Regions from separate parts of the Ferdinandcohnia jepli genome, predicted to be linked through region 2. Evidence: riboswitches for the same ligand, from Rfam matches in the RefSeq annotation. Region 2 holds a riboswitch; each other region holds the start of a gene.
What was found. Region 2 has a riboswitch for S-adenosylmethionine ahead of AB3M96_RS10065 (sugar ABC transporter substrate-binding protein). Riboswitches for the same ligand answer to the same signal wherever they lie in the genome.

Region 1 (7,199 bases), on a different contig from region 2:
CGAATTAAAAACCGTATTTTTAAATTAAAAATCGTAAATTCAGATTAAAAACCATAAATCCAAAATAAAAATCGTAAACCCCAAAAACTCAACATCAAGTGTCAAATCTTATCTAAAATCCTCCCAAATTATGTGCTGAACATCAGCTAAACAGCTTACATGACTCCGAAACCACTCCAAATTACCAGCAAACCTTTCAGAACATACAAAATCAACCTTCATTACCCGCGTTTCTTGAATACATCTCACACTTCCATAAAAAGTTGGAGTGCTTCCGGTTCTTTCTTGCACACTACTGTAATATGGAAGTAGTTCGTAAGAGTACCCGGTAGCTAAGGAGTCGAAATGTTTCTTTGTAACTATGCTTCGTATTTGTTTATAGTCCTCACTGTTTAATCCCCACCGAATAACGGCAGTCGTTCCATCTGTTAACTCTATTTCAAGCTTTAGATAAGGTCCCACATCGTCTTTTGCTACGTCTAATATTTTAAACGACATAAGCAACACCTCTCTTATTATTCCGTCTAGTAACATTATAAACTGGCAACACTAGTAAACAATAACACTTTCAAATAAATGATATACTCTGATTAAGATTATGATTAGGAGCTATTAAAATGCTAATTCAATGTACAAAAAAACTTTTAGATGAACTAAAAATGAAACCTGGACAAGAAATAGTGGAGGACGACCTGTTCTCTTGGCACGCTAATATCATTACCATAAACCGTAAGAAAACGGTTGTCATGGTAAACGACAAGAATCGATATGCTATTGTCTTTTACGGACTAAAAGCAAAAGACTTCAAACAGTTAGCTAAACTTTTACTGCAGGGGATTCGGAAAACATTTGAGGCAGAACGGATTAAGGAGGAAGTTATTGATAAGTATCTCCTTCATTCAGAAACAGTTTCTTTTGTAAAAACCAAGAATCGGACATGCGTTTCTAGAATGAATAGAGCCTGTGAAACTGTTCAATTTTTGGGCGATCGTTTAGAACCAGAAAACTTAATTCAAATAGACATGAGTATGAGAATAAGCAAACTTTTAGCAGGAGAAGGAAAAGGGTATATTACCCCGAATGAAGAGATGTATAAAGACCTTGAAGAATTTGTGGGTACCCGCATTTTTACTTCACGTGCTGCTCAATTAAAAATTACATTGAAGTTACGTAATTATCAGGTTTGGCGCAGGCTGGTAGTACCATTGAATATGACATTTAACGACTTACATAACAGTATACAATCAGCTTTTAATTGGAGGAATTATCATCTTCATAAATTTACAATACTGGATCAAAAAAAGAATTCGATTGCAAATCTCAGATTTGATTTAGAGACATCGAATAACGCAAAAGACACATCAGCGAATCTGTCAGAATATATACCGACTTATCATTCACTAATCTATACCTATGATTTCGGCGATAATTGGGAGCATCACATCGAGTTCGAAAAAATTATCGAGGATTATGATTTCAAATATCCGACCTGTTTAGACGGAGAAGGAAATGCTCCACCAGAGGATGTAGGTGGGGAACCGGGATTTCAACACTTTTTAACCGTCATTGGAGACCCTGCTCATCCTGAACATCACGACATGACTGAATGGGCACGTATCCAAAGGTATGAGAAGTTTGCTCTTAGGGAAATTAACTGGAAGTTGAAAAAGTTATAATTCTAAAAAAATGGTCTTTCATTTATCAACCATAACCCTATTAAAAATGGAATAGGAAAAATGTAGAAGATCACATTAAATTGTGGGGATGGCTGTCCCTTCTTTTTTACTAAAAGAGAAGAGAGTAAAAAAGGGATACCTAAACCAGTTGTTGTGCCAAGTAAATTAGCAATAGCGTCTAAAAATTCTGCACTTCGCTCTGGAAGAAAATATTGCCTATACTCTTCAAAAAGTCCTAGTAAAATCAGATATAGCCATACAATTCCCAGACTTTTTCTTACGTGGTATTTATTAATAACCACTAAGCAAACCAAACCGAGAATAAATGAAACAACGAAGAATAGCAGGAAATGTCCCACCTTGTCCATTCCAAATACAAGTTCATAATTTATTTTCATATCTTCCTCACCCATTAGTGAGTTTGGTCAACCCGGGAAGAACATAAACCTATTGGTTATTAGTGGGTAAAAAGAGAATGGAAAAATAAGATTCCATTCTCTTTTTTCATGATTATCTATAAGTCTCCAAAAAATCCTTCAACACATGAACCGCCTGCACACAATCCCCCAAAGTCGACCACTCGGCAGGATTATGACTAATCCCATCCTTACTCTGTACAAAAATCATCGCAACCGGAAGTTTACGCCCAACCACCATTGCATCATGCCCGGCACCGCTTGGTAAATAAGCCGGTTCTATCCCTTGGGCTTTAACCGAGTTAGCCAGTTTTTCCTGCATGTCCTCACTGATTGGAACGGGTGCCTCCCGGAAGGTTTCTTCTACTTCTAGTTCGATGTTGTGGTTGTTGCAAAGAGTGTGCGCCTTGTCGATGACAAGTTCGACTAGTTTGTCGCGCGTATCCTTTTGGATATCACGAATATCAACAGTTAAACGAACCTCACCTGGAATAACATTTACCCCATTAGGAAATACATCAACCTTGCCAACAGTCGCAACTGCAGAAGAGCTCACTTGCTGAGGGAGCGCTTGTACCTCATATATAAATTGGCTGGCAGCAACAAGAGCATCTTGTCGATCATTCATTGGAGTGTTGCCTGCATGACCGGCTTGTCCTTTAAACGTCATCTTCAACCAGCATGGTCCTGCAATTCCGGTCACAATTCCTACAGATGTGTTTGCATTTTCAAGTCTTTTACCTTGTTCAATATGTATTTCAACAAAGGCTTCTAGTTTGTCGAGGTCTCTTTTTGAAGTGAAAAAGGAATCTGTAGTGAGGCCAATACTTTCTAACACCTCGCTAAAAGGGACTCCGTTTATATCCTTTTTAGGAAGTAAATCCTCTGGTTTTGCCTCACCAATCATCGACATGCTGCCACTAAAGCCACCGTTAAAACGTGCACCTTCTTCGTCGGTAAAAATGACGACTTCGTAAGGTCTTTCTGGAGTGTATCCGGTTTGTTTCCAAGCTTCTGCAACCTCTAGTGCAGCAAGCACACCAAGTGGTCCGTCAAAATGTCCGCCATTTGGCACACTGTCTACATGGGATCCAGATATTAGTGCCGGTAACTCTGGGTTTTTACCTTCAAGGCGGCCAAACACATTTCCGGCACCGTCAACAGTTACTTCAAGTCCTGCTTCGGTCATCCATTTTTTGACGAGGTCCTTTGCTGCCTTTTCTTCTTCTGAAAAGCCAATCCGGTACGAACCGCAGTCTGGTGTGAGTCCAATCTCGGAAAGAGCCGCTAATCTTGTGGCCAAGCGCTCACCCCTTACGCCGTTTTTGTTTAATGATTTATCGTAATCTACTATGAGTTTTTCATACAGGTTCATCTGAATTCTCCTTTTTTGTGGTTTGCAATTTAAGCATTGTTCAATTAATGTACCTATTATGCAATTAATAAGACTATCCTGCAATCATAATTGTGACTTAACGAGAAACTCTATTCAGTAATTCAATAAGATTACTCGGTTTACTACATTAGCTAACAAAAACTTTTTTGTTGAACTTTTCTGATAGATAAAGTATGATAACATTACGAATTACGAAATAAATAGTGTCTTCTTATTACGAGAGGTGGAGGGAAATGGCCCTTTGAAGCCTCGGCAGCGGGTTCTAGATTCATAGAATACTGTGCCAATTCCATCAAACTTGATGTTTGAGAAATAAGAAGGGGTCGACGTTACATACAAACCTCTTCTTTTTGAAGAGGTTTTTTATTTTATCTAGAAACAGCATGAGGAGATGAGTGGAGTGAAGTATGGTTTTTGGTTACCGATTTTTGGTGGGTGGTTACGAAATGTGGAGGATGAGAACATGCCACCGACCTTTGCTTATGCAAAGGAAGTGATTCAAGCGGCGGAAAAATGGGGCTATGATACAACCTTAATTGCTGAATTATATTTGAATGATATTAAGGGTCCCGAGCATGATTCCCTTGAGGCTTGGTCAACTGCGGCAGCACTTGCAGCAGTTACGGAAAAAATTGAAATTATGACAGCGGTCCGTCCTGGATTCCACAACCCTGCTGTAACAGCAAAAATGGCTGCGAACATTGATCATATAAGCAATGGAAGGTTTACGTTGAATGTCGTTTCTGCTTGGTGGGAAGAAGAAGCCCGTCAGTACAACGGTATTTTTACAGCACATGATGAGCGTTATGACCGCACGCTAGAGTTTATCGATGTTGTGAAAGGACTATGGACAGAAGAAACTTTCTCATATGATGGCAAGTTTTACAATATCCAAAATGCGAAGCTTGCTCCAAAGCCAGTTCAACGTCCTAACCCGGTTTTATATGCAGGCGGCGAAAGTCCAAAGGGTAAAGAAGTAATCGCTTCAGTCATGGACGCTTATGTGATGCATGGTGGAACAGTTGAAGAAATTGATACGAAAATCACGGATATGAAAAATAGACGAAAAGCCTTGAACAAAGACGACTTCCAATCCTTTGGAATGGCAGCGTACGTGATTTGCCGCGATACAGAGGAAGAGGTTCAGGAGGAACTTCGTCGTATCACGGATGTAAAAGATACTAGCGGATACGCGGGATTCAAGGATTTCACAAGTAAATCTCAATTAGAGCAGCAAATTCAGTTGCAGGATTATTCCGTTTCAAACAGAGGCTTGCGTCCAAACTTAATCGGAACACCGGAACAAATTGCGGAGCGCATTTTAGCATATGAAGAGGTTGGATTAGACTTATTACTACTTCAATTTTCACCACAGCTAGAAGAAATGGAACGCTTTGCTCGTGATGTAATGCCACTTGTAGAAGCGAAACGAACTCAAAAACTAGAAGCTTAAAAAGGAGTGGAAGCAATGAGTAAAATATATGTAATTCATGAAAATGATGAATGGACACAGCACTTAGTAAAGCGCCTAGAAGAACTAAATCTTCCGTATGAGTTGTGGCATCTGGATCAGGGAACAGTGGACTTATCCGAGGCACCGCCGGAAGGTGTATTTTATAGTAGAATGAGCGCATCTTCTCATACGCGCGGTCATCGATATGCACCTGAATTAACGAGTGCAGTTCTTGCATGGTTAGAAGCGCACGATAGAAAAGTGTTTAACGGATCGCGTGCACTGCAGTTAGAAGTTAGTAAGGTTCAGCAATACCTTGAGTTGAATCGTTATGGTGTAAAAACACCGAAAACAGTTGCGGCAGTTGGAAAAGAACAAATTCGTGAAGCGGCAGCGAAGTTTGCAGGTGCACCATTTATTACAAAACATAACCGTGCTGGAAAAGGACTTGGAGTTCAATTGTTCTATTCATTAGAAGCACTAAATGAGTATCTTGAAGGACCGACTTTTGAGGAGCCGGTTGATGGAATTACGCTTATTCAAGAGTACATCCAATCACCAGAACCATATATCACCCGTTGCGAATTTGTTGGCGGCAAGTTTGTGTATGCGGTTCGAGTCGACACATCTGAAGGCTTTGAACTATGCCCGGCAGACGCATGCCAAATCGGAGACCTTTTCTGTCCAGTTGGCGAAGAAGTACCAACGAAACCTAAGTTCCAAATCGTTGAAAACTTTGCAGATCCTATTTTAGAAAGGTATGAGCAGGTTCTAGCTGCAAACGACATTCACATTGCTGGCATCGAGTTTATCCGTAACAGCGAGGGCGAAATTTTCACATATGACATCAATACAAATACCAATTACAACTCAGACGCGGAGGATGCTGCCGGTAAGTTTGGTATGCTTGAGGTTGCAACGTTTTTAGGGAAAGAGTTGGAGAAGTTGGCTGGAGTAGAGGTGTAAAAAAAGGGAAGTTGCCTACTGGTAACTTCCCTGAACATCTAATGCCTTTTTCAATAATTCATTTTTCTTTTCTTCATACTTTTTCTTATAAGGCAGGGCTTCCTCTTTTGAGTGTCCATTAACTACTAACTCATTCTCTAGCTCGGTATAGAGCGCGTAGAATAACTCATCGGTTTCTTTTTCTAACGTCTTGAATTCGTTATAGTAGGTACCCATCACTTGCAAAACTGCCACTCCATCAGCTGATTCTTCGATAAAATCTGCCTTCGCTCGTTTGAGTAGCTCTTTGGCTTTCTTCTTTGTGTCTTTTTCAAGAATAGTAAATTCACTATCATACTTTTCTTTAATTTCTTCAAGTGTGGAAGACTCTGTAGTCATCGATGCCTCCGCAACCTGCGTGCTTTCATCCAAAGGAAGGTTCTTCACCATGTTTTCGTGTATCTGTTTCTTAGGAGCGTCCGCAGCGAGTAATGGTGGGTCTTTTCCTTGATGAACATACCAAAATAAACCTAATTCAACTATGATTGCGAGTAAAAGTAGCCTTTTAATCATAATAACCACCTCAGCAATCAGTGTGCACTGAGAGGTGGAAAAATAAACCTGAATGTGGGGTTTAGTCTGCCTTGCTCTCGAAAAATGGCTAAAAAGCGTATTTTCCTTGTAAAAACCGTAAATTACGATTAAAAACCGCAAATCCAAATTAAAAACCGTATTTCCGAATTAAAAACCGTATTTCCGAATTAAAAACCATAAATCAATATTAAAAATCATAACCATTTCTTAATCTATGAATCTAGCAGGAATTACTATAATAAATGTCGAAATAAGTCTTAACTTAAACAAGGAGTTGACTAAATGATTCAAAAAGACCTAGAAATTCCGTACAGAGTACTGCAATTGGAGGCTTATTTAAAACGAATTACAGAATCCCACCCAAGATACTCAGATATACGCGATGAACACAGCAGAAGGTTTGCTGGCTACAGAGGTGAACAATCTCTCGTCTATTATTTGAGCCTTTTGCCCCAGAAAGACTACCACATTTTCCATAACCTACGCCTACTGGACACTTCAAACAAACACTTTTTCGAAATTGACACCTTGATTTTAACTCCCTCTTTCACTTTAATAATCGATGCGAAAAATTACAGAGGGAAACTATATTTCGATGATCAATTTGAACAATTAATCCAAACCTATGTAGATACTGAAAAAGCATATCCCTGTCCAATTGCCCAAGCAAATAGACATGAACTGCAATTGAAAAGACTTCTTCAAGCTAATAAATTTCA
Region 2 (7,199 bases):
AAAACTCTATCGTTGTATCTAGATCCCTAACTTGGATTCCTACATGTTCTAATTTTTTAAGCGGCATGTTTCTGTTCTCTCCTTTTACGAATGATTTTTGGTCGATAGCCTACTCCAATATACGTAACGGCAAGCGCGAGTACTAAGACAGATCCCTTAACAATTTCAAAGGCATAGTACGGTAGATTTAACATGGTTAATCCATTTAACAAAATGCCAATTAAAGCTGCTCCGAAAAACGTACCAAGCGCGTTTGGTTTTCCAGCACCTAATACAGAGAAACCTACAAATACAGCCGCGACAGCCTCCATTAAAAGAGAAGCACCGGCATCAATTTGCCCTGACCCGACACGTGCAGCAAATAGAATACCAGCCATTGAAGCAAATACTCCTGACACTGTGTATGCAATAAGTTTTACCTTATTTGTATTAATCCCGGATAACCTTGCTGCTTCTGCATTTCCACCAGTCATATATAAAATTCGTCCCCATCTTGTGTGAGTAAGAATGACGTACACAAGTAGAACAAAAAACAACATAATCCATACAGGTACAGGTAGGCCAAGCATTTTACCCTGGCCAATCCATAAAAAGGCTGAACTGAATTCACCCGGTGCAGTCCCTCCACTTGTTAGCGGCATGTTGTTATAAATGGAGTACCCTTCCGTATACGTTCGATGAAGTCCAGAAACAATATACATCATTCCCAAAGTTGCAAGTAAATCCGGTATCCCTATTTTTACAATCAACAAAGTATTCACTAACCCTACTAAAATACCAACAACAAGAGGTAACAAAAGCACAATCCATAATGGCAGCTCATACCAGACCATCAAGGATGCAGTAATTACGGTCGAAAGTGACATAGTCGATCCCACAGATAAATCAAAACCATCAACAACAAGTGTAAAAGTAACGCCTAATGCAAGCAAAGTCACAATTGAGATAGACCGCAAGATATCTGATAGATTTCCATATGAAAAAAATGCATCATTTACAAAACTAAAATATATTAAGATGACACCCATTAAAACAATTGCCCCATATTTAAACAAGAAGCTGATGATATTCCCTTTCATGTACGTCTTCCTTTCCACCACTTGCATACAAGAGGATTTTGTCTTGAGTTGCTTCTTCCCTTGTCAGTTCTTTCACAATTTCTCCGTCATACATAACGAGTACTCGGTCTGAGATACCGATGATTTCCTCAATTTCACAGGACAAATACACAATTCCCTTTCCATCGTCTGCAAGTGAAGTGATTAATTGAAAGATATCCTGCTTCGCTCCTACATCGACACCCTTTGTAGGCTCATCAAATAAGTAGATACTCGCATCACGGGATAACCATTTCCCAATTGCCACCTTCTGCTGATTACCACCACTTAAGTGCAGAGCTGGTGTCTCTGTATCGTCCGCTTTTATTCCTAGTAAATTGATAACTTCCTGAGCATGAGACTTCTCTCGTTTTCTATTCATAAAAAGGAACCGCGAAAACTTCTTTAGGTTTGCAAATGAGAGATTTGTTGAAATTGACTCATTGATAAAAAGTCCTTCTTTTCGTCGTTCTTCAGAAATGAGGGCTAAACCCGCCTCTATTGCGTCTCCGGAATGTGTAAAAGCAGCAGGTATCCCTCCTAGCTTCACTTCACCATCAACACGAGGTCGTAAGCCGAATAATGTCTTCGCTAGCTCCGTTTTACCGGCACCCACTAGTCCTACCACTCCAACAATTTCTCCCTCCGAAACGGTAAAAGATAGATTAGTTAGTTTCTCACCGTCATCGAGTCCGTGAACATCTAATAGAACCTCTCCCCGCTTGAATATTCTATTGGAAGCCTGCACAACAAATGAATTCCCAAGCATAGCTTCCACAACTACTTTTTGAGTAACATCCTTCGTCTGATAAGTAGTAATTGTTTTTCCATCTCGCATGATGGTCATACGGTCACAAATCCCAAACACTTCAGGTAAACGATGAGATATAAAAATACATCCAACACCATTCTTCTTCAGTGTCTGTATAACGTCAAACAGATGCTTGGTTTCTTCAATCGATAAGGGTGCTGTTGGCTCGTCAAAAATAATTACCTTTGCTTCATGAACAAGGGCTCTCGCAATAAGAACAAGTTGTTTTTCAGCAAGAGTTAGCTCAAGTGCCTGCTTTTGCATCGGAATGGATGATACATTTAGGAGAGAAAGAGCATCCGCAGCTCTTTTATGCAGCTTCTTCTTGGAGACAAAAAACCCTTTATCTGTTGAAAAAGTATCTAGCAATATATTTTCAGCTACAGTCAATTGCGGAACAACTACGGTGTCCACCTCTTGATATACGCAGTGAATCCCGTGCTCTTTCGCATCCTTTGGTGAATAAATTTGTACCGATTTACCATCCACTAGAATCTCTCCTGTATCAAGCACATATGCACCTGAAAGGATTTTCATCAGTGTACTCTTTCCGGCACCATTTGCACCCAACAAGGCATGAACTTCGCCACTTTTCAGTTCAAACGCTCCATGTTCGAGGGCAACAACATTGCCAAAGCTCTTCGTAATATCTCTCATTTCTAATAAAAGGTTGCTCATTTTCACATCAAGCCTCCTGTCTGTGAAAAATATGGGAGGACCTCACGTTAGTAAGGTCCTATTTTCATATTTTAATAGCTTTGTTTTTTGGGTTTATGCACTTTAATTTTGATTTGTGCATGTTAATTTCGATTTCTGCACGTTACAAGAAAAATATGCACTTTAGCAAAAACCCAACTTATTCTCCCGCTTCAAGCTTCTTCAACTCGTCTGTGTACCCTTGCTCACTCTTGCCCCAGCCTTCAATGTATTGATCAAGTTCAGCTGTTGTAATTTGTTGAGCCGGTAGAGCTTCTTTCGTTACGAAAACTGGCTCAAGCTTTACTCGTTCTGGTGTTTCATCCCCATTAAGCTGTTGGTACACATAACGAACCTGGATACGTCCGATATCCTTTGGATCAACGGCTGCAGATGCAACCCACGGGCTGTTATCTTCTTGAATCATTTGCAGATCTTCGTCACTCATATCAATTCCATACACCTTGATATCTGTACGTCCCGCTTGTTGAATTGCACGAACTGCCCCTTTTGCAAACTCATCCCACGCTGCCCAAACTGCTGTGATTTGGCCTTCTTCAGGATATTGCTTTAACAGTGCTTCCATTTGAGCTTGCGTATCTAATGCTGTATTTGCAGTAGCCGCACCGAATGTGGCGATTTCCTTAATACCTGAGTTGCTTTCTAAGAACTCGGCATAGGCAAGCTGGCGTCTTTCCATTGGTGCAAAACCTGCCACCCAGATTTTCACGATGTTTGCGTCACCTTTAGCATCCTCTGCTAATTTTTCCAGCGTCATTTGCGCCATTTGTTGGTCGCCTTGCTCTAATACTGTAACGCCCGGAACCTCTACTTCTGCATCAAATACAACTACTGGAATCCCCTTATCAACAGCCTTTTGTACTCCGTTTTGTAGAGCTTCCTTTGTTCCGTGGTCGATTAAAATTCCGTCAAATCCTTGGTTGATCGCAGCATCTAAGTTAGACGCCATTTTTGCTAAGTCACCATCGGATGTGAAAACCGTTGTTTTACCTCCGAACTTTTCTACTTGCTCTTCTACCCCTTCGATATACTGGGCGGAAAAGGTTCCTAGGTTCTGCTGCATGACTAACGCTATCTTCTTATTTGCTAATGGATGGTCTGTATTTTTAGCCTCATTATTGCTTGTTTTTGTTGTTTCCTCTGCCACTTTCGGTTGGCAGCCAACCAATACAGCTATAATTAGTAAAAGTATAAAAAATAATTTTGTTAATTTCATTTTGTTCTCCCCTTTTCGGTTTTAATCATTGTTCTCCCATCTGTTTACTCAAGTTGACTATATATCACTCTCCCGTTTTTTAGAGGCTTTTCTATGAAATTATGTATTTGTAAAATAAGAAAAGCCTCTTTCTAAATCAGAAAGAGGCTTGAAGCATACTAACGTCTTCGCACCTCTTATCTTCCAGAAAGAATAATCCTTCTGTTGGAATTAGCACCGTGCCTTGCGGGAAATTTCCCGGCGATTTGTATCGCCCCATTTCACAATGGTATTACGGTCGGTTGCTGGGCATCATCGGGCCAAATCCCTCCGCCTGCTCTCGATAAGAGTTGTATACAGCATATTCACTTTTTTACTACTTGACGAGAATAATATCATCCTCAAAAATAAATTGCAATATTTTTATTATAAAAATTATGAGAATAGTAAAAACTCTTTTTACATCTCAATGGCTTTCCGATTTCGTTCTAAAACACGTGCATAATTTTGTTCAAACAGAATCATTTCCTGCTCTGTCAGCTGTGAAGCAAATATATGCTGACTTTCATTTTTTAATGTCTGTAGAAGCTGAAGCATAACTTTTTGCATGGTTAAATCTTTATCAACTAATTCTGCTAAAGATGCCATTGTCTCCGGCTTAATAGATGGATAGATAAATTTTGTTTCCTCACCTTTTAAAGCTGTCTCATAAAATCGCCTGATAACTTCAGCACGCTCTGAACCACTGCCTGTTACTCCCAGATAGATTTGAACGGCTACCCCGTTTCTTAATCGACGCTGTGAAATCCCCGCAAACTTTTTGCCATTCACACTTAGATCATAGCTTCCCGGACAATATGACCCAACTATCTCTTTTGCCACTATTTCGACTTGATAACCTTTGAACATTCGTTGAATAAGCGCGAGCATCGTATCGTAACCACGATTGATATCGATTCCTTTTTCACTCTCAGGAAAAATTAACGAGATATTTAACACGCCTTCGTCAAGCACGACCGCAAGACCACCTGAGTTTCGGACGATGACTCTGTATCCCAGTGACTCTAGTAATCGGACTCCATCTTGTAAATGAGGTAGCTTCGTATCCTGTATCCCAAGCACAATCGTATCGTGATGTACCCACGTTCTGGCTGTTGCTACAGATTCACCTTTTCCGACAGATGCACAAAGCGTATCGTCCATCGCAAAGGATTGAAGCGCATCAAACTGGTACCCATGACTTGATTGATCAATTATTCGCCAACTCGGCTGTTGTAAAAGGCTCATTTCTCAAAACTCCCGTACGTAAAAAGTAATTTATTATACCATATTGAGCTTGAAGAGGTAAAAAGGGGTACTTTAAATAGAACTTTTAGTAGATTAGATTGATAAGCAAATTAGAATCTATTATGTAATTGCGCATTAACTTTACTAATTGCAGGATAGCTTGATTAATTGCATAATAAATTTAATAATTGCTTACTAATTTCGATAATTCGCAGGATAACAGAAATATTTCTGAAAACAGATAATAAGAAATTGACAGCCAAAGCAAGCCTCAAAAATGATATACAACACCAACATAGTTCAACATTTGCAGGTAGGAAATTGATGCTTTCTATCTATAAAAAAAAGATAGCCACGCCCAACCGTGACTATCTCCCACATTTTTTTACAGCGCTTGTGCCGCAGTAATCAACGCAAGCTTGTATACATCCTCAGCGTTACAACCACGTGATAGGTCATTCACCGGTTGGTTTAGACCTTGTAAAATCGGTCCTACTGCTTCAAAATTTCCAAGACGTTGCGCAATTTTGTAGCCGATGTTTCCAGCTTCAAGGCTCGGGAATACAAATACATTTGCGTCCCCTTTAAGTACTGAGTCTGGTGCTTTTTTCGCAGCAACAGATGGTACGAATGCAGCATCAAACTGGAATTCTCCATCTAAAACTAACTCCGGCTTTAATTCCTTTGCAATTTTAACAGCATCTACTACTTTATCCGTTTCTGGTGATTTTGCTGATCCCTTTGTAGAGAAGCTTAGCATTGCCACGCGCGGATTGATATCAAACATTGCTGCTGTATTCGCACTCTCAATCGCAATTTCAGCCAAGTCCTGGCTATCTGGAGATATATTGATTGCACAGTCTGCAAATACATATTTTTCATCTTCACGAACCATGATGAATACACCTGACGTCTTTTTTACACCTTGCTTTGTTTTAATGATTTGTAAAGCAGGACGTACTGTGTCTGCTGTTGAATGAGCAGCCCCACTCACTAATCCATGTGCTTTACCTGTATAAACAAGCATGGTTCCGAAATAATTTTCATCTTGTAGAATTTTTCGAGCATCTTCTTCAGTAGCTTTTCCTTTACGACGCTCAACGAAAGCTGCTACTAATTGATCAAACTCCGCATATGTAGAGTAATCATAGATTTCAACACCATCTAGAGATAATCCAAGTTCATTTGCTTTATTTTCAACCGCCTGCTTCTCGCCAACAACAACCGGCACAAGCACTTTTTCACTTGCTAATCGGCTTACTGCCGTTAAGATACGCTCATCTAGTCCTTCTGGAAAGACAATTTTCAAGTCCTTACCTGAAACCTTTTGTTTTAACTCTGTAAATAAATCACTCACATTAAATCCTCCTACCTTGTTACCGTACTCTCCTTTGGAAAGTACCTAATTGACACATCAATTTAGTTATCTAGATAATCAATTATCTACCATCCATAAGGATAAAGCTTTTTCAGTAAAAAGCAAATCAAACGGCCTTGCAATTCTGTGACAGTATTATGACGCTATAATCAATTTTCCCAAGTATTGTATTATTTACTCTTATTTTGAAAAATGACTTTACTAATTTTTGCTTTCCTAACTCTCGTTTTGTTCACAAAATTGTCTAAGGTTTATTCACTTGGCTATAGGGGAAACTATGATATAGTAATCTTTAGCATACATAAAAACTTAATCAGCTACAGTTCAAACTGGTTGAACTACTAGACAAAGTATATAATTTAATAGGGTTCAAACCCTAGCTGAATTAAGTTAAAGCCTCTGGTAATACCATCAAGATTCTTTTAAAATGAATTCCGTTGGAATTTACCAAGGTGTATAAAAGAATAGGAGTGATAGTAATGGCTGAAGCAGCACAAACATTAGACGGCTGGTATTGCCTTCATGATTTCCGTACAGTGGATTGGACTTCTTGGAAAACTCTATCAAGTGATGAACGCCAAGCAGCAATTCACGAGTTTCTTGGTTTAGTTGAGAAATGGAACACAACCCAAAACGACAAGCAAGGTAGTCACGCATTATATACAGTTGTTGGGCAAAAAGCGGATTTCATGATGATGATCCTTCGTCCAACTA
Region 3 (7,199 bases), on a different contig from region 2:
GTCTGGGGCATGATGAAAATTATACTCCGGTTTCAGTTGAGGACGTAAAATGGAAAGCGCTACCTGCAGATGTAGGGACTTTTGGGAAAGATGGAGAATTTCATGCTAAAAAGCCTGGTAAGGCAATTGCTGAGGCACAAGTAAAGTCTGCAAAAGGATCAATGGAGATTACTGTTCTGAGTGCATTAAATAAAATTGAAGCTTCGGAATCACGTCTGAGTCTTGAAGTAGGAAAACAGACTAGTTTTTCTGTTAACGGTTATGACAAGGATGGGTACAGTGCACCTATTGAGGCACGGGATGTGAAATTAGAATATGATAATACTATTATTTCAATCATGGAAAATGTAGATGGCAGCTTTACTGTAGTTCCTAAAAAGGATGGGGAGTCTGCGTTAGTCACAATAACGGTTCAAGATGAGGTTGCGTATCTTCCGGTAACAATTGGTCTTGCTACCCAGAAAATAGATGAGTTTGAAGAGATAAATGGTTGGTCATTTACAAAGTATCCAGATGCCGTTGGGGCATCCATGAGTCATGTTGACGGAAGGACTGGCAAGGGGATAGAGCTAGCATATGATTTTTCAACAACAACAGCGACTCGAGCGGCTTATTTACAAGCATCACCGATGATTGAGCTTCCGGGCAGTGTACAGAAAATAGGATTATGGGTAAAAGGTGATGGAAATGGAGCTTGGCTTCGAACAGTACTTGAAGATGCAGGAGGCACAAGGTATACGTTAACTCTAGCAGATAAAGTGGATTGGACTGGATGGAAGTATGTAGAGACAACAATACCAGAAGGTGTACGATATCCAGTAAAACTTTGGAGAATTTATCCAGTTGAAACTAACAGAAATAATCAGTATACAGGTCAACTAGTGTTTGATGATGTGACAGTTAAGGTTCCTACATCAATTGATGTCCCTGAAGAAACTAAGGATGCCGATCCACTCATCATTCAAAATGGGGAAATTGAAAAAGGACGTTGGACGTTTGCGGTACTTGCAGACAGTCAGTTTGTTGCAAAGTCACCAAACAGTTCTCAAGTACAAATGGCTCGCGAATCACTACGCCAAATCGTGGCCGCGAAACCTGACTTCTTGGTTATAAACGGGGATTTAGTTGACTCAGCCTGGAAAGAGGACTTTGACCTTGCAGAGCAAATTTTACAAGAAGAGGTTGGAGATAAGCTACCAATCTATTATCTTCCTGGAAATCATGAAATTATGGGACCAGGTACATTGGATAACTTCTTAGAAGTCTATGAAAACAACCGCTATACATTTGACCACAAAGGTACACGATTTATTTTACTAGATTCATCGACTGGAAGTTTCCGTACTAGCGATTTTCAGCAGCTTTTAGACTTGAAAAAAGCATTAACGGAAGCAGCAGCAGATCCGAAGGTAAAAAATGTCGTTGTAATGGCACATCATCCTACAAGAGATCCGCTGCCAACGAAAAATAGTCAGCTTAGTGACCGAAAAGAATCGAATCTTCTTGAACAATTTTTAACAGAGTTCCGTCAAGACTCAGGTGGTAAGGGAGCGCTATTCGTAGGCGGACATGCACATACTGTTAGTGTTGACCGTGTCGAAGGTGTTCCATATATGGTCGTTGGTCCATCTGGAAAAGCACCATACGGCTCATCAGATGCGGGTGGTTTTTATGAGTGGACTATGTTTGGAGTTGACCCAACTCCGATACCTGATAAAGCAAAGGGACCAGAGCAATCAAATGGTAACGTATCAGGTTCGGACTGGATTCAAGCTGAGGTTAATCCATTATTACTATCAATTACTCTCCAAGCACCTGTAAGTGTAAAAGTAGGAGAAACTGTAAAAATTGAGGCGACTGGCCATCAAAAAGACAATCTAAACTTCCCGCTTCGCTATCCAGCAACTGTTCAATGGGAAGGTAGTAACAATGTCTTTATCGGTAAGGGAGAGGAACTAGCCCGTGCAGAATCATCCGGTAAATATGATGCACTCTTTAACCAGCAAACACTTGAGCTAAAAGCCTTAAATGCTGGAGAAATTAGCTTGAAGGTTGAAGCAAATAGAATGACTGAGGAACTTAGTATTGTAGTTCAGTAGTGAGACAAGGGTTCTTTGTTCCAAACTGCTGGGACTGAGGGACAGGTCGTTGTCCAAACTTGGGTTAGACTGGTTTACTGTGCCTAGTACTAAACACGTAATATGTTTATTTAGGTGTAAGAGTAAATAATGCGTTGTGTGAAAGGACAATTGTATACTCCTATTCATAATAGTATAAAAGCGAACATCTTATATGAAGGTGTTCGCTTTTACTATGGTTTTGGGATAGTCCCTGCGTCCCATTATCCCCAAATTTCTTTAGAGATATCTACGATATATTTCAATTTTGCCCATTGTTCTTCCTCGGTTAAGATATTACCGTGGTGAGTGGAAGCGAAACCGCATTGTGGGCTGATACATAATTGCTCAAGTGGTACATATTTTGTTGCTTCTTCTACACGAGCTTTAATGTTTTCCCTGTTTTCTAAAGTACCATGCTTTGAAGTGAATACTCCAAGTACGACTTGTGGTCCCCCATTTGGAATATATTCTAATGGTCCGAAGTCTCCAGAACGGTCATCATCATATTCTAAGAAAAACCCAGTTACTTTTTCTTTAGCAAAAAGGGTAGGCGCAATTTTCGCATAACTACCTTCAAAAGCCCATTTAGATCTGTAGTTACCACGGCATAGGTGAGTAGTGACAACTAAATCCTCTGGCTTATCTTCCAATACACCATTAACAACACGTAAAGCTAGGTCAATTAATTCTTCACGTGAATAGCCACTATCATTAAAAGGAATTTCTGGTGCATTCAGACCAGCTATGTAAACATCATCTAGCTGTAAATAACGGCATCCTGCATCATAAAAAGCTTTAATTGCATCACGGTAGGTTTGGATGATATCTTTTGTATATTCTTCAATGTCAGGATAGATTTCTAAATTACGGATACCAGCGTTAAATAATTGGTTAGGACTTGGAATCGTTTGTTTAGCAACAGCTCGGTCTCCAACAATTTCTTTAAATTCAATAAAGTCTTTAACATGTGGGTGGTCCGGGTTAAACGAGATTTTTCCAACAACACGCACATCGTAACGCTCAGTTTCCTCACCTTTAAATGCAAAACCACTTTCAGGAACATAGCCCTCAACACCATTTAAATGCTCTAGGAAATCAGTATGCCAAAAACGGCGACGGAACTCCCCATCAGTAACAGCTTGTAATCCTACCTCTATTTGCTTATCAACAATTTTCTTAATTTCTTCTGTTTCAATTCCGTGTAATTCTTGTGCAGTAATATCGCCTGCCTGGAATGCCTTTCTTGCCTGATGAATCCTCTCTGGCCGTAATAAACTACCTACATGATCTGCTCTAAACGGTGCCTTAACTAATGTCTTTGTCAATTGAATCTCTCCCTTTTATTGATTTGGGACAAGGGGACAGGTCACTGTCCTAATGTCCAAACATAAAAAACCTCTCTTCAAAAATAAGAAGAGAGGGTAATAGATAAGTAGAATCCTGCTCTTCTTATCTTCTAGCATTACGCTACTGGAGTTGGCACAGTACTATTTAAAGTCCGCTGCCGAGGTATCATAGGGCCAGTCCCTCCACCTCTCTTGATAAGAAAGAAAACGAAATATTAAATTTATAGACTTTACTTTACATTTTACAAATTGAAATGTCAACTGTGAAATGAAAAACTACCAAATCTATCTTTTGTAATTAGACTATTCCTGTATAATTGAAAGATACATAGAAAATGGGACAAGGGACCTGTCCTCTGTGCCAGCATAAGGGAGCGTACAAAATTGGTTTATATACTTCTTTTATTAATTGGGTTTGTGGGAGGTACGATTGGTAGTCTTGCCGGTTTAGGTGGGGGAGTAGTTATTGTTCCTTCTTTATTGTTCTTAGGAGGTAGTCTTGCGCTTATTCCCTCAATAAGCCCACAAACTGCTGTTGGTACGTCTGTACTAATTATTGTTTTTACTGGCTTATCTTCGACGTTAGCCTACTTAAAACAAAAGAAAGTAGACTATGTAAGTGGATTGATATTTTTTATTGGAAGCGGACCAGGAGCTATAGTTGGCGCTTATTTAAATGATAAATTAGAGCTTACATTCTTTTATACCTTGTTCGGAATATTAATGGTATTTATTTCGTTCGTATTGGCCATTTCAAACAAGCTAAAACCTATCCAGTTCTCTAAGGGGCTTGAAAGAACCTATATAGATAATGAAGGGAAGGAAACGACTTATCGAGTTTATATACCTCTGGGTATCGCATTTGCTTTTGTGGTTGGTGCATTGTCTGGCCTATTCGGAATAGGTGGGGGAGCACTAATGGTGCCTCTCATGTTACTAGTTTTTCGTTTTCCACCATCTGTAGCTGTTGCAACCTCTATGTTACTAGTGTTTCTATCTGCAATTACAGGATCAATCGCACATATCCAACAAGGAAATGTCGAATGGCTATACGCTCTTGCTCTCATACCTGGCGCATGGTTCGGAGCAAAATTTGGTGCAATTCTTAACAAATCATTAAATGAGAAAACAATTGTACTTGTCTTTAGAATTTTTATATTAGTTATTGGAATTAGACTGATTCTTTCTTAACTAGACTAACTTTCTCTTTGGTTTTGGGACAATGTACCTGTCCCTCTGTCCCAGACGGGAACCATGTCACAAAAAGCCGCTTACACTTGAAATGAGAATTTCGAGTGTGAGTGGCTTTTTGTTTTTACTCATTTTTCCTGCGAAAGAATAAAATACCGTTTTTATAGGAAAATAATAAAAAAATCTATATCTTTGAATGAGGTAGCGCGATGTCATGGTCAACGATTAGAAGGAGTAAACGAAATAGTTCTCAAAAAAAGCCGGAAGAAGCTATCCCAATTCCTCATAAGTTGGTTGAGGACATGGAGAAGAAGAAGATTGGCAAGAGTCTTGATGAAATTATTGAGTTACTCCAAGATTTATTAGGGAAAAATGTTGACTTTTTTTATCGGCACTTCCAATTGTATGGAAAGTTTCGTGCTGTCATTGTATATTTTTCCAGCCTAGTTGATAAAAAGGCAATTAACAATGAAGTTATGAAGCCGTTAATGTATATCCCAATTTATACTGATATCTCTACTATCACATTAGAAAACCTGGAGGATTTTATTTTTAATGAATCCATATTTCATAGTGAGGCGAAGGGTGAATGTAATATTGAAAAAATCATACAAGCGTTATTACGAGGAGAAACGCTTGTTTTTATTGATGGATTAGATACTGCTATAAAATTTGGTGTAAAAAATATCGAAAAACGTTCGATTTCTCAACCTGAAACAGAGCAGGTTATTCTAGGGCCGAGGGAAGGTTTTATTGAATCTCTTCAGACTAATTTGGCATTGCTGCGAAATCGGTTGAAAACAGCTGATTTCCGTATAGAAACATTAGAAATTGGGCGCTTATCTAAATCAACTGTTGCAGTTTGTTATCTAGAAGGAATTGCCACGAATGACCTAGTTAATGAGGTTAAAGATCGGCTAGGTAAAATTGATATAGATGCGATATTAGATGTGGGATATATCGAGCAATTTATTGAAGATAATCATATGTCCCCTTTCCCTCAGATACAGAGCACGGAACGACCTGATAAAACGGTTGGAAGCCTGCTAGAAGGAAGGGTTGCCATACTAGTAGATGGGTCCCCTTTTTCTCTCATCGTACCAGTTGTTTTTAACCAGTTTTATCAAACATTTGAAGATTACTCATCCCGGTTTTTAATGGGAAGCTTTGTGCGACTTGCACGTATGGTAGCTTTAGTTTTTTCATTAATTTTTCCGTCTCTTTATGTATCCTTTATATCGTTTAATCCTGAGCTTTTGCCAACTGAATTTGCTGTAGCAGTTGCAGGTGGTAGAGCAGGGGTGCCTTTTCCAGCAGTTATCGAAGTTCTAATCATTGAGATAGCTATGGAAGTACTCCGAGAAGCGACTGTACGTTTACCCAAGCAGGTTGGTGGGGCTCTTTCTATAGTAGGAGTTCTTGTTATTGGACAAGCTGCTGTTGAAGCCGGGATAGCAAGCCCTATTACAGTTGTTGTTATTGCTTTAACAACGATTGGGTCATTCGCAACACCTGCCTATAGTGCTGCATTTGCGCTACGTATGCTGCGATTTCCAATTGTGATTATGGCTGGTTTTTTTGGGCTCTATGGTGTAGTGATTGGAGTTATTTTTATCTTTAACCATATGCTCTCATTAAAATCCTTCGGAGTTCCCTATATGAGCCCCGTTACACCCGGTAATTTTCAAGGTTTTAAGGATGTTATCATAAGGGCACCTTTTTGGTGGATGCCTAAACGTCCAGCTATGCTTCACCCCCAGAATTCGGACCGTTTAGGAACGACTAAGGAGGAATTGAAAAAAGCACCAAGTAATACGTTGGATCCATTAAAGGTCGGAAATGAAAAGTGGAAGGAGGGGAAGTCTGATGGAATACCCAAAGGAAATAACAGTCATACAAGCGACGACAATTCTAATTAGTACGATTATTGGTGTCGGACTTCTTGCACTTCCACTATTTGCAGTAGAGACTGCTGATACTGGTGCTCCGCTGGTTACCTTAATGGGGATAGCGATTGCATCTTTAGGACTTGGAATAATTACCTTCCTAGGGATACGCCACCCACGTAAATCTTTAATTGTATATGGAGAGGATATTCTAGGAAATGGGCAGGAAGGCTTTCAAGCCTTATGGTTATCCTCTTTTTTGCAACGTTAACTGGATTAACATCAAGAGAATTTGGGGCGGTTGTTATAACCGCAATACTAAAGCAGACTCCCCTTGAGGTAACGGTTATTGTAATGTTAGTTCTTGCTGCAATTTCGACGAGAAATGATATCAATATATTTGCTTATATACATAATTTTTATGTGCCAATCATAATTGCACCAGGATTAATCGTTGTTGCATTATCTTTAAAAAATGCAAATACTTTATATTTATTTCCGATTATGGGTAACGAACCAGGGAATTACTTTGTAGGAGCGACTACTATTGCAGCATTATTCCAGGGCTCGTTTATCTTTACGATGATCATCCCTTACATGCGAAATCCCAAAAAAGCAATAAAGGCTAGTCTATTTGGGATGATATTTGCAGGTGG

Region 1: linked by a shared signal. The riboswitch ahead of AB3M96_RS05855 (LLM class flavin-dependent oxidoreductase) and the one ahead of AB3M96_RS10065 (sugar ABC transporter substrate-binding protein) in region 2 are both predicted to bind S-adenosylmethionine.
Region 3: linked by a shared signal. The riboswitch ahead of AB3M96_RS06585 (5-methyltetrahydropteroyltriglutamate--homocysteine S-methyltransferase) and the one ahead of AB3M96_RS10065 (sugar ABC transporter substrate-binding protein) in region 2 are both predicted to bind S-adenosylmethionine.

The regions. Positions count from the first base shown of each region.
Region 1 is NZ_JBFOKR010000004.1:177,863-185,061, forward strand. Features, by position in the region: gene AB3M96_RS05835 (hypothetical protein) at 109-498, opposite strand; gene AB3M96_RS05840 (plasmid pRiA4b ORF-3 family protein) at 618-1,676, shown strand; gene AB3M96_RS05845 (VanZ family protein) at 1,679-2,074, opposite strand; gene AB3M96_RS05850 (M20 family metallo-hydrolase) at 2,187-3,467, opposite strand; SAM riboswitch class I at 3,697-3,807, shown strand; gene AB3M96_RS05855 (LLM class flavin-dependent oxidoreductase) at 3,889-4,941, shown strand; gene AB3M96_RS05860 (ATP-grasp domain-containing protein) at 4,957-5,907, shown strand; gene AB3M96_RS05865 (hypothetical protein) at 5,923-6,459, opposite strand; gene AB3M96_RS05870 (nuclease-related domain-containing protein) at 6,763-7,199, shown strand, end outside.
Region 2 is NZ_JBFOKR010000008.1:97,282-104,480, forward strand. Features, by position in the region: gene AB3M96_RS10050 (VOC family protein) at 1-67, opposite strand, end outside; gene AB3M96_RS10055 (ABC transporter permease) at 57-1,079, opposite strand; gene AB3M96_RS10060 (sugar ABC transporter ATP-binding protein) at 1,048-2,586, opposite strand; gene AB3M96_RS10065 (sugar ABC transporter substrate-binding protein) at 2,765-3,841, opposite strand; SAM riboswitch class I at 4,015-4,170, opposite strand; gene lipL (octanoyl-[GcvH]:protein N-octanoyltransferase) at 4,280-5,107, opposite strand; gene pta (phosphate acetyltransferase) at 5,493-6,464, opposite strand; gene hemQ (hydrogen peroxide-dependent heme synthase) at 6,965-7,199, shown strand, end outside.
Region 3 is NZ_JBFOKR010000005.1:79,223-86,421, forward strand. Features, by position in the region: gene AB3M96_RS06580 (phosphodiester glycosidase family protein) at 1-2,099, shown strand, start outside; gene AB3M96_RS06585 (5-methyltetrahydropteroyltriglutamate--homocysteine S-methyltransferase) at 2,342-3,445, opposite strand; SAM riboswitch class I at 3,567-3,668, opposite strand; gene AB3M96_RS06590 (sulfite exporter TauE/SafE family protein) at 3,851-4,657, shown strand; gene AB3M96_RS06595 (spore germination protein) at 4,867-6,576, shown strand; partial or broken gene AB3M96_RS06600 (GerAB/ArcD/ProY family transporter) at 6,524-7,199, shown strand, end outside.